Linked DNA regions of Methylotuvimicrobium sp. KM2. The protein of the gene in region 1 interacts with the protein of each later gene in a pairwise test. Links are inferred from orthologs where the notes say so. Each region holds a gene or a part of one and is shown on either strand. Other genes may lie near its edges.

The links.
Region 2: the proteins of WJM45_RS12010 (region 1) and rlmN interact in binary tests that used the Escherichia coli proteins (3 or more experiments, as listed by UniProt). The link is inferred for Methylotuvimicrobium sp. KM2 from one-to-one orthologs.

What each region holds. Positions count from the first base shown.
Region 1 is NZ_CP150634.1:2,855,201-2,863,206, reverse strand. What follows is about bases 2,951-5,889. They hold WJM45_RS12010 (DEAD/DEAH box helicase), read right to left. Parts: upstream 5,112-5,889; coding sequence 3,789-5,111; downstream 2,951-3,788. Other genes in these bases: WJM45_RS12005 (hypothetical protein), read left to right, coding at 5,714-5,889; WJM45_RS12015 ((2Fe-2S) ferredoxin domain-containing protein), read left to right, coding at 2,951-3,147. Outside these bases: 5'/3'-nucleotidase SurE, read left to right, coding at 1-615; WJM45_RS12030 (protein-L-isoaspartate(D-aspartate) O-methyltransferase), read left to right, coding at 632-1,291; WJM45_RS12025 (YqaA family protein), read left to right, coding at 1,294-1,881; ribose-5-phosphate isomerase RpiA, read left to right, coding at 1,950-2,696; more of WJM45_RS12015, read left to right, coding at 2,839-2,950; more of WJM45_RS12005, read left to right, coding at 5,890-6,610; WJM45_RS12000 (rhomboid family intramembrane serine protease), read left to right, coding at 6,597-7,283; WJM45_RS11995 (hypothetical protein), read left to right, coding at 7,410-7,736; excinuclease ABC subunit UvrA, read right to left, coding at 7,883-8,006. UniProt on the Escherichia coli protein: DEAD-box RNA helicase involved in the assembly of the 50S ribosomal subunit at low temperature. Exhibits RNA-stimulated ATP hydrolysis and RNA unwinding activity. Acts before DeaD.
Region 2 is NZ_CP150634.1:574,232-579,707, reverse strand. The notes cover bases 1,583-4,503. They hold rlmN (23S rRNA (adenine(2503)-C(2))-methyltransferase RlmN), read right to left. Parts: upstream 3,639-4,503; coding sequence 2,526-3,638; downstream 1,583-2,525. Other genes in these bases: secF (protein translocase subunit SecF), read right to left, coding at 4,323-4,503; ndk (nucleoside-diphosphate kinase), read right to left, coding at 3,613-4,044; pilW (type IV pilus biogenesis/stability protein PilW), read right to left, coding at 1,754-2,536; hisS (histidine--tRNA ligase), read right to left, coding at 1,583-1,764. Also shown: WJM45_RS02545 (tetratricopeptide repeat protein), read right to left, coding at 1-53; more of hisS, read right to left, coding at 493-1,582; more of secF, read right to left, coding at 4,504-5,249; protein translocase subunit SecD, read right to left, coding at 5,278-5,476.

The sequences.
Region 1 (8,006 bases):
AATTCACTGACTCTGGAAAGACCGCTCAGGGCTTACCAAACCGCTAACGGTTTTATTAGAGTAGACGGCACGCCGACCGATTGCGTTCATTTGGCGATCACCGGTTTGTTGGCGAAAGAGCCTGATATGGTATTTGCCGGAATCAATCACGGTTCCAATTTGGGCGATGACGTACTCTATTCCGGCACCGTGGCGGCGGCGACCGAAGGCCGGTTTTTAGGCCTGCCGGCTGTGGCGATTTCGTTGGTCGGCAATAATCCGAGGTATTTCGATACGGCGGCGCAAGTTGCGGTTATATTACTACAAAGATTGATAGAAGAGCCTTTGCCTCAAGATAGTATTTTGAATGTCAATGTACCCGATATTCCTTTTAGCGAGCTTAAAGGATTTCAGGCAACGCGTTTGGGTCAACGCCATAAAGCCGAGCCGGTGGTCAAAAGTGTCGATCCTCGGGAAAGACCTATTTATTGGGTCGGGCCGCCAGGAGTCGAACAAGATGCGGGGCCGGGAACCGATTTTTACGCGATTAAATCGGGTTATGTTTCGGTTAGCCCCTTGCAAGTCGATTTGACGCGCTATGAACGTATAGGCGCTTTAGAAAATTGGTTGCCTTAGGAGAAATATAATAATGATGATGCTTAATGTAAAAGGAATAGGCATGACTTCCATGCGAACTCGGGAGCGCATGGTGGGGCGTTTGAAGGAACAGGGGATCACCAATCATAAAATTCTCGATGCGATGCGTAATACGCCGCGTCATTTGTTCGTCGATGAAGCACTCGCTAGTCGAGCCTACGAAGATACCGCTTTGCCGATCGGTTATAACCAGACGATATCTCAGCCTTATATTGTCGCTAAAATGACCGAATTGCTTCTGGCATCAGGCCCGCTTGCCAAGGTCCTGGAAATCGGTACCGGTTGCGGTTATCAGACGGCGGTGTTGTCGCAATTGGTTGATTATGTTTATACAGTCGAACGGATTCAGCCGTTGCAGAAGAAAGCCAAAAATTTGGTATGGAGTTTGAAACATAAAAACATCAGCTATTTGCACAGCGATGGCGGCTGGGGATGGCCGGAACATGCTCCTTACGATGGGATTTTGGTAACGGCGGCTCCGCCCGAAATTCCCGAAATGCTGCTACGGCAACTGGCTGTCGGCGGCGTGATGGTGATTCCGATCGGTCATGCCGGCGGACAGGAGTTACAACGGGTTACGCGAAACGCATCAGGATTCGAAGTCGAAATCCTGGAGTCGGTCAATTTCGTGCCGTTTTTGTCGGGCAGGGAATAAGCATGTTTCAAGCGCTATACGATAAGACGCTATCGTGGTCCCGGCATCGGCATGCCTTGAAGTATCTTTGCGCTTTGAGCTTTGCAGAATCGTCTTTTTTTCCGATTCCGCCCGATGTCATGTTGGCGCCGATGGCGCTCGGTCGTCCTCAATACGCTTTCCAATTTGCGCTATGGACCACGGTATTTTCGGTCTTGGGAGGCATCTTTGGTTATGCGATCGGTTTTTTTATGTTCGACCAGCTTGAGCCTTGGTTAAAAACCACGCATTATTGGGAGGGCTTTCTATTGGCCCGACAATGGTTTACCAATTGGGGGTTCTGGGCAGTCTTGGTGGCCGGTTTTTCGCCGATACCTTACAAAGTATTCACGATTGCGGCCGGCGTGATGAGTATGGTGTTTTTACCGTTTGTTTTGGCATCGACAGTCGGGCGCGGTGCGCGGTTTTTTTTGGTGTCGTTGCTAATCGCGGCAGGTGGCGAAAAACTCGAAGCGAAACTACGCGAATATATGGATAGTCTGGGCTGGGCTTTGGTTGCACTGGTAGTTATCGGAGGGGTGGCTTATAAGTTGATGGCGGGTGGTCAATAGTTTGTTGTTATCGCTTCTTTACTTATATCGAAACTTGATTTACGAAAGAAGTATTTCTGGGAGTCGCAATGAATGATAAAGAATTGGTGGCAGTCCATGCCGCAAAGCTTGTTAAAGACGGGATGCGGGTCGGACTCGGGACCGGTTCCACGGCAGACTGTTTTATTAAAGAGTTGTCTCGCCTCCATAAAGATGAAGGTTTAAAAGTGATCGTGATCGCCAGTTCGGTTGTCAGCGCGATTAAGGCTCGTGAATTGGGTTTGCCTCTGCAGTCGATCGAACAAACCGAGCGAATCGATCTCTATGTCGATGGCGCCGATGAAGTTACCTTCGATAAGACGCTGCTTAAAGGACGGGGCTACGATTTGGTGCGAGAAAAATTGTTGGCGAAGGCGGCCGACCGATTCGTCGTTCTGATCGATAAAAGCAAGCTGGTCGGGCGTATCGGCGAACGTTTTCCGATCCCAATCGAGGTAATGCCGTTTGCCTGGCGAATGGTTAAAGAAAGTTTGGTAAAACTAGGCGGCAGGCCGGCATTACGACGTACTGCAAACGGTGACGGATTGGTGGTGACTTCTTACGGAAGCTTGGTACTCGATACCGTATTCGATGCCACGATTGATACCGTTGATCTCGACGATGCGCTTAACGCCATGCCGGGCGTTATCGAGCACGGCATATTTCGGGGCTTGGCAAGTTCAGTATTGATAGGGGCTGATGGCGCCATCCAAGAATTGTATCCTGAAACTAGGTCCGATTCTCAAGATGTCGATAGCCGGGATTTTGTCGATGACGGCACTGCAGATGGCGATTGAAGTAATTATTTGCCAAATATTCCTCGTTCCCACGGTTTCAGCGTGGGAATGCATAATCTCGCCTCGGAAGCCAAAGTATGGGTTCCCACGGAGGACCGTGGGAACCAGAAATAGAAATCTTACGAAATTTTAAAATACTGCGATGAGTTACTTTAAACACCATGTTTTTTTCTGTACCAATCAGCGCGAGAACGGCGCGGCCTGCTGTCAGGATCATGAGGCCCAGTTTTTTCGAGATTATGCGAAAACGCAATTGAAAAAGCTTAAAATGAGCGGGCCCGGTAAATGTCGCATCAACAATGCCGGTTGTCTGGATCGTTGCAAGGAAGGGCCGGTAATGGTCGTCTATCCCGATGCAATTTGGTATCGTTATGAAAATCAAGCCGATATCGATGAGATTATCGAGGAACATTTGCAGAATGGGCGAGTTGTCGAACGATTGAAAGTTTGAGATTAACCTAGAAAAAGCATCTTACCATGAAGAGCATGAAGGACTTGAAGATACAATGTTTTCAATTTAGGATTTCGTGATAAATAACGTCCTGGAACTATGAGCCTTGTTGAGGGTTCGGTCACTCGCTTGGCAGGACGCCGTGAATACGTCCATGTAGGCTTGACGGCGGCTTTCCCTGCCGCCGACACCTGCCAATCGAGCAACCGAACCCTCCTTAAAATAGGGAAGTTATTTACGGCCAAATCCTTAGGCGATTGACAAGAATAAACATACCCAAATAACGCAGGATTTTTGTTCAGCTACAAAAACCGGAAAGGGGCGCATATTTGCGCTATGTAACCCTTTCCGGTTTGCAGTAGATGGACAAAAAGACCAGTTAGTGGGGTATGTTTTTCGCCGGAAATCGCCTTAATTGAGTGCCCAGCCATTAACAGCCTGTGTCATCAATATTACCAGTGCACTCCAATCCCACCATCGGTTTGATTTTTTTAGTCATTAACTGGTTTTGAAAGCGCTGTATAACTACATTGAATTTATCTATTGAGTTCATTCGTGATATTTGGACGGTTCATAAAGCGCTCAATACTCTTTCCTTCATTAACTTCATGCCCTTCATGGTTAAACAGCCGTATTTAGGATTAACCGTTGGTTTTCAGTTCGCTTGGCATGCGTCTTTTACCGATTTTTTTGCGGTCACGATGGCGATCTTTGATTTTGGACGCTTTCTTCTTCGGTTCCGCTTTTTTGTTTTTACTACTGGCCGCTTTTCCCGAGGCTTTGAGCTTTTTGGGTCCTTTATAGCGACCTTCCAACTCCTTGATCGTGCGCTGGGTCAGTCGCTGTTGTAGATAGCGTTCGATACCCGCCAAGACGTTCCATTCGGAAGAGTTGATCAATGCGATTGCAAGTCCCGGTCGACCGGCTCGTCCGGTGCGGCCGATTCTGTGCAGATAGTCATTACCGTTACGGGCTAAGTCGAAATTAATGACCAGGTCCACTCCTTCGATATCGAGACCGCGGGCGGCAACGTCGGTCGCGACCAATATATCGATGGTTCCATCTCGGAAAAACCCCATGGTCTTGTTGCGTTCGCTTTGGTCCATGTCTCCATGCAGCGAGCCCACGCGCAATTTTTGCCCTCTCAATGGACCGCGCAATTGATCGGTATGGACTTTGGTGTTGGTGAAGACCAAGGCTTTTTGATATGTTTCGTGGCTTAGCAGCCAGATCAATAATTTTTTCTTATGTTCGAAATCGTCGGCCAGCAACATTTGCTGTTCGATATCTTCATGTTCTGCGTGTATGCCATCGAGATAGACTTTTTCCGGCTCTTTAAGAAGTGTGAGAGCAATGCCTTTGATCGTCGGATTAAGTGTCGCGGAAAATAACAGGGTTTGGCGTTCCGGCTTGCAAACGCTTGCGATTTTCAGTAAATCGTTTTTGAAGCCCATGTCGAGCATACGGTCGGCTTCATCGAGAATGAGTAGGTCGAGTCGGTTGAAATCGGCGGAGCCTTCCTCGATGACTTCGATTAGGCGTCCTGGAGTTGCGATGATGATGGCGGTACTTTTCGCAAATAAAGCGGATTGTTTCTTGAAGTCTTCGCCGCCGATAATCATGCCGGACTTGATCGGAGTGAATTCGGCCAACTGTCGGCATTGTTTATATGTTTGTTTGGCCAGTTCCCTTGTAGGCGCGAGTATCAAGACTTTTGCCGCGTTGTCTTCGGGGCAATTTTGCAGCAGATACTGTAAAGCGGGTATTAGAAAAGCTGCGGTTTTACCGCTTCCGGTTTTTGCACAAACCCAAAGATCTTTGGATTTGGTGGCCAAAGGTATGACGGCAGCTTGTACTTCGGTTGGGCGATCGAAACCCATGGCTTCCGTGGCTTGTTGGATGCGTGAATCAAGCTCGAATTGGCCGAATGTTAAAGAGGGCGTTGGCCCCGGTTGTGTTTCCATAAAACCTTGAATGAGTTGGCTGAGCCGGCGGTTTTCCGATTTAGCAGAAGCGCCGTAAAGATAAATCCGACAATGTTACGTTTTGTTTAAAATATAAGCAACTTCGAATAAAAGTTCTACTCCCTTTATACTCAAAAATTAGCTAACTTTGTAAAGGTATGGGGTGTGGCTAGCGAGGATGTTGGCAGCAGGGATCGCTGCCGTCAAGCCCCCATGGACGGGTTCACGGCGGTCCTCGATAGACATATCCCATGCCTTTTTATTCTTAGACGGTTTTTCAATCAAAAGGGAGTAGTGTCGTTGAGATCTGTATGAAGCATCATTGATTTGGCTATTTTCGCGTTAGGATTTGGCCATAAATAATTTCCCTCCTTTCAAGAATCCGCTCAATATTAAAAAAAGCAAGTTATTTAGAGCTATATCCTTTGGTTTCTGCTGACTTTGAGTTCAAATAGGTATCAACTATTAACGCGAACATAGTCATTGATTTTATCTTTTTCAGCATGCTGATATGCTAGGCAGCAAAGTCGCCGGGCACGGAATATCAAATTTAATGCGCCGGTTTTATTTTTAAGATTGGGTTTTAAGGAGGATTGTTATTTATGAGGGCTTTAGCAAATTTTGTAATGCAGGGACCTTATCAGGCCTTGGCCGCTGCTTGCGTGTTGGGTGCTTTATCTCAATTTGTTTTGCCGTTGGCGCTATTTTGTTGCGGCATCATCGCATTATGCGTATTGTCGCGTTCCGATAGCTACTGGTTGATTGTTTTGATCGGAACGGCTTTGGTTGTTTATGTTAGTAGTCTTTTTGTCGAAAGCAGACCGGGCCTCGAGACTCCGGTAGTTTTGTTTTTGTTGTTGCCGTTGGCGGCTTCGGCGAAAGTATTGCGTGTTACCCAATCGCAAAGTTTGGCGATAATGGTCGCGGCGGTGTTTGCGGCCCTCTTGGCGGTTTCGATACAGGTCGTATCAGGCGATGCCGCGCAATGGTGGGCTAATTGGTTGGAAAAGGCTGTTGAAGGCGTTAAAGGCGCTACTTATCAAGGTTTCGAGGCCGATGGTACTTTACGGTTGATGAATGGATTGGTGGCGATGATGTTCGGTTTCGCAGTGACTTCATCGTTGTTGATCGGACGTTGGATGCAGGCGGCTTTATACAACCCAGGAGGATTCGCCGAGGAATTTTACCGAGTTAGATATCCCATTTATGCATTGGGTGTTTTGGGTGTTGTGTTGATCGTGACAGCGCTATTCAGCGAAGCCTTGCTTTATGATTTGTTATTGGTTTTTACGATGCCGTTTTTCTTCCACGGTATGGCGGTTTTACATTGTACGGTTGACGTTTCCGAGCGCAGCAAAAATTATTTACTGCCGCCGTATTTATTATTGTTTGTTATGCCGCAATATGCGATCGTCGGCATGGCTTTTCTCGGCATGGCCGATATTTTTTTAAATTTTAGAAAAGCTGTCTACAAACGGAAAGATCATGATTCCAATTAGAGATACCGCTCCGTGTTATTCAAGGCCGATTGTTTCTTGGAGTTTAATGGTTTTATGTATCGTGATCTTTATCGCGATGGAAATTATTCCCGATCAATTGAAACACCGTTTGACTTATCTATTCGGCATGGTGCCGTTGCGTTATTCAAGTCCCGCTTGGGCGGCTCATTTCGGCTTGCCCCCCGATTATTATTTATCGTTTTTGACCAGTCTTTTTTTGCATGGAGGTTGGTTGCATTTAGTTACTAACATGTTGTTCATGTGGATTTTTGCCGATAATGTCGAAGACCTGATGGGCAGGGGGCGCTTTTTGGTTTTTTATGTAATTTGCGGATTATCGGCTCAGGCCTTGCAGTTTTATTTCGATCCCTATTTAACGATACCGGTCGTTGGCGCATCGGGAGCCATCGCCGGCGTATTGGGGGCTTATTTTTTTCTATATCCGTTTGAGCGCGTCATTGTTTTTATACCGATCTTATTTTTTCCATTGGTTTTTCATGTGCCGGCGATAGCTTTTTTGGGGTTTTGGATCATTCTTCAATTGCAAAAAGCCACGACTTCGGTGATGTTTGATGGCGTGATGGTTGATGTGGCTTGGTGGGCGCATTTAGGTGGTTTTATTGCAGGGGCGGTTTTATATCGGTTTTTCCTGCGTAACGAGCCTGAGCAATAAAAAATGAAATTGGAACGCATTTCTGTATAATAAGCGCCTTTTAAAGGCTTGCCCTTTCACGATTAAAGGGCCGAACATGTTGCGGCCTTCGAGGCTTCTTAGTATTGTCGGGAAATTAAAATTACAATGAAAAATATTAATGTCGCATTAGTTAGACTTCTCCAGTTCGTCGTATTCGTTCTGTTTACATTTATGGTATTGATTTATTTCGGAGCGATGGTTTTATTGCCGCTGGATGCCGCCGTGCTATTGATCAAGTTGTTGACCTTGTTCGGTTTAAACGGATTTATTGCGGCTTTTATTGCGATTCCTATAGTGGCTTATTTAGGTTTGAGAGTCTATCGAATTCCTGGTCTTGTCAAAATGGTCATCGATACCGGAGTCGAATTGGTCAACACCGGCAAAGGTAAAATCGATGCGTTCAACGCGATAGCCGAATCGGAAAAAGTATAACGCTTTTGCAATGTAAAAAAGGCCGGAAAGAGCGTTCTTTCCGGCCTTTTTTGTTTTCAATACTTATTTCGTAATATTTATCTAGAAAGATATGAAGATAGCGAATAAGATTGAGCCGCGTTAAAAAATCGAGTCAATTCGCCAAATCAGCTAAAAAATCGTTTTAAATAATGCCCGGTATGCGAGGCGTTGTTTTCACTCAGTTGTTGAGGTGTGCCTTCAGCGACCAATGTGCCGCCTCCGTCGCCGCCTTCCGGCCCCATATCAATA
Region 2 (5,476 bases), 2.3 Mb from region 1 along the record:
CACCAACGCTTAAGGGCTTCGACTTGTTCTTCTTCTGTTTCGTAAATTGCCATAAATACTCTATCGTGCTTTTGCTAAAAATTTAGTGATCACTCGCTCCCAAGCTGGATCTCTCATCGTTATACATAAGTCAAAAATTACCGTTTTGCAATCTTAGCTAATGAGTCTTCGATACCATTTATTGTTACTTAACACTTTCGACCTCGAGATCGCGATCAGGGGATCGCTCCCACAGAGCATCCGCTCCCTTGTGGGGGGGAGCGACGCCTTCGTCGTCCCTCACCTAACGCTAGGTGAGGGAAAGCCACTGATGTTCAATATCCGCAGATTTATCAAATAGCACCGTTTCCAGGAATACGATGCTCTCTGTTTAGCAAGTTTACCGATACTTGTGTATAACGGCGAGAGCTGGAGCTTGGGAGCGAGACAACAGACCCGATACGTAAACTTTGTGTTCTCGGACTTCAATTCCTGCCTTGCCTTGCCAACAACTCAAAAACGACTTTTTAAAAATTCCAAAGCTTGCTGCAGCAGCAGATTTTGCTGATCCTGATTCTGACGCAGCGCTTTAATACCCACTTCGCCTCGTATCGCTTCATCGTCACCAACGATCAAAGCATATTCGGCGCCGCTTTTATCGGCTTTCTTGAATTGACTTTTAAAACTGCCGCCGCCGCAATTAAGCTGCAGTCTTAATCCGGGCAACTCATTGCGAATAGTCTCGGCCCATTCCATACTAATTCGCTCTGCTTGTTCGCCGACTCGAATCATATAAACGTCGACTACCGGCTTGATCGGCAAATTCGGCAAAGTTTCCATCAAAGCCAAAATACGCTCCATGCCCATCGCGAAACCGACCGCATGATTGGCTTTTCCGCCCAGTTGCTCGATCAAACCGTCATAACGCCCGCCGGCGCAGATCGTGCCTTGCGCACCTAATTCGGCGGTTACCCATTCAAAAACGGTTTTACTGTAATAATCGAGACCTCTTACCAAACGCGTATTTAATACAAACTCGATACCCAATACCTTCAAAGTCTCGGTTAACGACTTGAAATGCGCTTGACTATCGCTGCCCAAAAAGTCGCTTAGTTCAGGCGCATTAGCGATCAACTCGCGCATCCCTTCATTCTTACTGTCAAGAATCCGTAGCGGATTCGTGTGTAAACGCCGACGACTATCTTCGTCGAGCAATTCAAGATGCTCGCTGAAATAATCGACCAACTTCTCGCGGTAAACCAGCCTTTCTTCGATGGTACCGAGCGTATTGAGCTGCAACTCGACTTTATCGGCAATCCCTAAGCGCTGCCAAAAACGATGGCTCAGTAGAATTAATTCGACATCGATATCGGGCCCCGACATACCGTAAGCTTCGACGCCCAATTGGTAAAACTGACGGTAACGGCCTTTCTGCGGACGTTCGTGCCGAAACATCGGTCCGTAATACCATAACCGGTGAACCTGATTGTGTAACAGGCCATGCTCGAGCGAAGCCCTCAAACAACCCGCAGTTCCTTCCGGGCGCAACGTCAAAGAATCGCCGTTGCGATCGTCGAAGGTGTACATTTCTTTTTCTACGATATCGGTGACTTCGCCAATCGAGCGCTTGAAAAGTTCGGTTTTCTCGACGATCGGCAACCTGATTTCACTGTATCCGTAGGCGCCAAGCACTTCTCCAATGATATACTCGGCATATTGCCAAAGCGGCGATTGATCCGGCAGAATGTCATGCATTCCGCGGATAGCCTGAATGTTATTTGCCATGTTTCAGTTTGTCTTGAGCGGAATAAATCCGTTTGGTCTCTTCCGCTAACGGAAATGATTCCAACAATTGTTTTTTGTATTGTTCGGCGGCGTTTTGGTTACCGAGCGCCCGCTCGGTTTGATAAGCATACCAAAGCGATTCGGCCGTTTGCTTAGAAACGCTGACATAGCGCTCGTAAAAACCTTTTGCAGCCCAATAATCACCTTTTTGATAGCTCAACTTCTGCATTGCCAGCAACGCCGGCGCATAAGACGGCTGAACTTGCAAAGCCTGCCGCAAGTAAGCCTCGGCGATGGCGGAATTATCCTGCATCAATGCGCAACGACCGGCATTTGTAGCCGCCAACCACTGCCTGTTGTTCAATGGATTTGCAACGGCCTGCTCCAAGAGCTCCATGCCCTCCTGATACTCGCCACGTTCGCAAAGAAAGCGGCCGTAATTGTTCAACACGCTGAAGTCCTCGGAATTCAATCCCAATGCTTTTTCGTAGCTATCCTCTGCCGCCTCGAAATCATTGAGTTTTTCGTACAAGTAAGCCAGCGCATTTCGTGCCTCGACGTTTTTCGAATTGAGATCGACGGATCTTTCCAAATGCTCCTTGGCAATCGCAAGCTTATTCATGCCCATGTAACGGACACCTAATTGAAGCTGGGTGTCGGCCGCTTCCACATTGCTGCTACCGGAACTACCGAAGAGAGAACAAGCCGATAGCAGAACCAGCAAACTTGCTAGCGAAACAGAGCGACAAAATACAGCTATCTTATGCGGCACGTTGCGAGTCCGTTACTTTAAGCTTTAAATGCCGGCGACTTTTATCCTGGACCTTTCCGACCAATTGACCGCAAGCGGCATCGATATCGTCGCCTCGTGTTTTTCGAATCGTCGTGACCATGCCGGCATCATGCAAAACGGCGCGAAATCGATCGATGGTTGCGCTGCTCGAACAACGATAGGGTGAATTCGGAAAAGGGTTGAACGGGATTAAATTAATTTTCGACGGTACGGTTTTCAGTAGTTTGACCATCGCCTTGGCATCTTGCACCGAATCGTTGACGCCCTCCAGCATGACATATTCGAAAGTAATTCTTCGACGCGGAGACCGCTTGACATTATCCCGGCAGGCGGCCAGCAATTCTTTCAACGGATATTTTTTATTGATCGGCACCAACTCGTCGCGCAGTTCGTCGGTCACGGCATGCAAGGAAACAGCAAGGCTGACGTCGCACACTTCGGTCAAGCGATACATCGCCGGTACTATCCCGGAAGTGCTGATCGTGACGCGTCGCTTCGACAGACCATAGGCAAAATCATCCATCATCAGATTCATTGCCGCCACGACATTGTCGAAATTAAGCAAGGGCTCGCCCATGCCCATCATCACGACGTTGGTGATTTTTTGCGCCGAACCCAAGCGCTTTTGCGCAGCGAACAACTGACCGATAATCTCGCCCGTCGTCAGGTTTCTATTAAACCCTTGCTGGGCAGTCGAACAAAAGGTGCACGCCAATGCGCAGCCGATTTGCGACGATACGCACAAAGTACCCCGCCCCTCTTCGGGAATAAAAACCGTTTCGATACGATTTCCGCAAGAAGTCTCCAACACCCATTTACGCGTGCCGTCCGACGCGATTTGTTCGAGCACGATTTCGGGCGTATCGAGCGAGCATTGTTCGGCCAATTGCGTGCGCAAGGCCTTACTCAGATTGCTCATTTGCGAAAAATCCTCGACGCCTTCCTGGTAAACCCATTTGAGCAACTGTGTCGCGCGAAAAGGCTTTTCGCCGATCTCGACAAAAAAGGCTTCTAGGCCCTTTCTATCGAAATCGAGCAAATTGATTCTATTCAGCTTAGCGGGTGCGAGGGCAAAGTTCATTTTCTGTAAAAAAGAAAGCGATTTCTTGCTGAGCGGTTTCAGGCGCATCGGAACCGTGTACGGCATTGGCGTCGATGCTGTCGGCGAAATCGGCACGAATCGTTCCGGGCGCCGCTTCTTTAGGATTGGTCGCGCCCATTAAATCGCGGTTTTTTGCAATCGCATCTTCGCCTTCCAAAACCTGCATCATGACAGGACCCGTAATCATAAAATCGACCAAATCCTTGAAGAAAGGACGTTCTTTATGAACGGCATAAAAACCTTCAGCCTGCTCGCGGGTCATGTGCAGCATTTTCGCTGCAATGATTTGCAAACCGTTTTTTTCAAAGCGGCTGTAAATTTCACCGATGACGTTTTTCGCGACCGCATCAGGCTTAATGATTGAAAAAGTACGTTCTATTGCCATTCTTAAATAACTCCAAATTGTATTAAAAAAAATTAAACTAACGAATTACATCCGATTGATAATCATTCTATCGTTCCCACGCTCCAGCGTGTGAATGCATACCGATCTTGCCTCGGCTGACAAGGTATGGGTTCCCACGGAGGACCGTGGGAACCAGAAACAGGTCGCATCCTACGAGCTTCGTCAAGCAGAGCTTGAAGGTAGGCGTTCCCAAGCGGGAGCTTGGGAACGAGACAAACCCGGACCTATTCACTATTCACTGTTAACTGCTAACAATGCTAAGGCAAATCATCCACATCGGTACCTTCCTTGACCGGCACCATCAAATCTTTTTGCGTAATTCCTAACGCCAGCACGATTGGACTCGCAACATAGATAGAAGAATAAGTCCCTATCAAAATACCGACCAACAAAGCCACTGAAAAATTATGAATAATTTCGCCGCCGAGCACAGCCAATGCGATCAACACTAAAATCGTCGTGAACGAGGTCATCAGAGTACGGCTCAAGGTTTCATTCAAGGAAGTATTCATAACCTCCTCGGAACCGACTTGCCTTAAAATCCTAAAATTGTCGCGAATTCGATCGAATACGACGATCGTATCGTTTAGCGAATAACCGATGACCGCTAAAACGGCAGCCAATACCGTCAAGTCGAATTCAAGCCCGAACAGCGAAAAAAAGCCAAGCGTTATAATGACATCGTGAATCAAGGCCGCAACCGAGCCCAACGCAAATTTATATTCGAAACGCCACGCGATATAAATCAACACCCCGAACATCGAATACAGCATCGCCAAACCGCCGTCTTCCGCCAATTCATCGCCGACTTGCGGCCCGACGAATTCGACACGGCGCAATTCGGCCGGTTCCGCCGTTTTTTTATTGATCGCAGCAACGACCCGCGCGCTGAGCTCGGCACTAGACACAGTCTCATCGGGCTTCAAGCGAATCAAGACATCCCTGGCGCTACCGAAATGCTGCACCATTGCGTCTCCAAACCCTTCATCGGCAAGCGCCGCGCGCATCACCGTCAAATCGGCCGCATCTTGATAAGCGACCTCTACTAGCGTACCGCCGGTAAAGTCGATACCCATCTTTAAACCTTGAATCGCCAGCGACCCGATCGAAACCAGCAGCAGCAACGCGGAAATAATATAGATCCACTGACGCTTTCCCAAAAAATCTATCGTTTTATTATTCATAATCAGTCTTCTTAAATCCGAAACGCGCCTAAATCGACAATTTCTCGACACGGCGACTGCCGTAAATCCAGTTAATCACCATTCGGGTACCTAAAATCGCCGTGAACATCGACGACAAAATACCGATCGATAATGTCACGGCGAAGCCTTTGACCGGCCCCGTGCCGAATCCGAATAAGACCAAGGCCACCAAAAGCGTCGTGATATTAGCGTCGAAAATCGTCCCG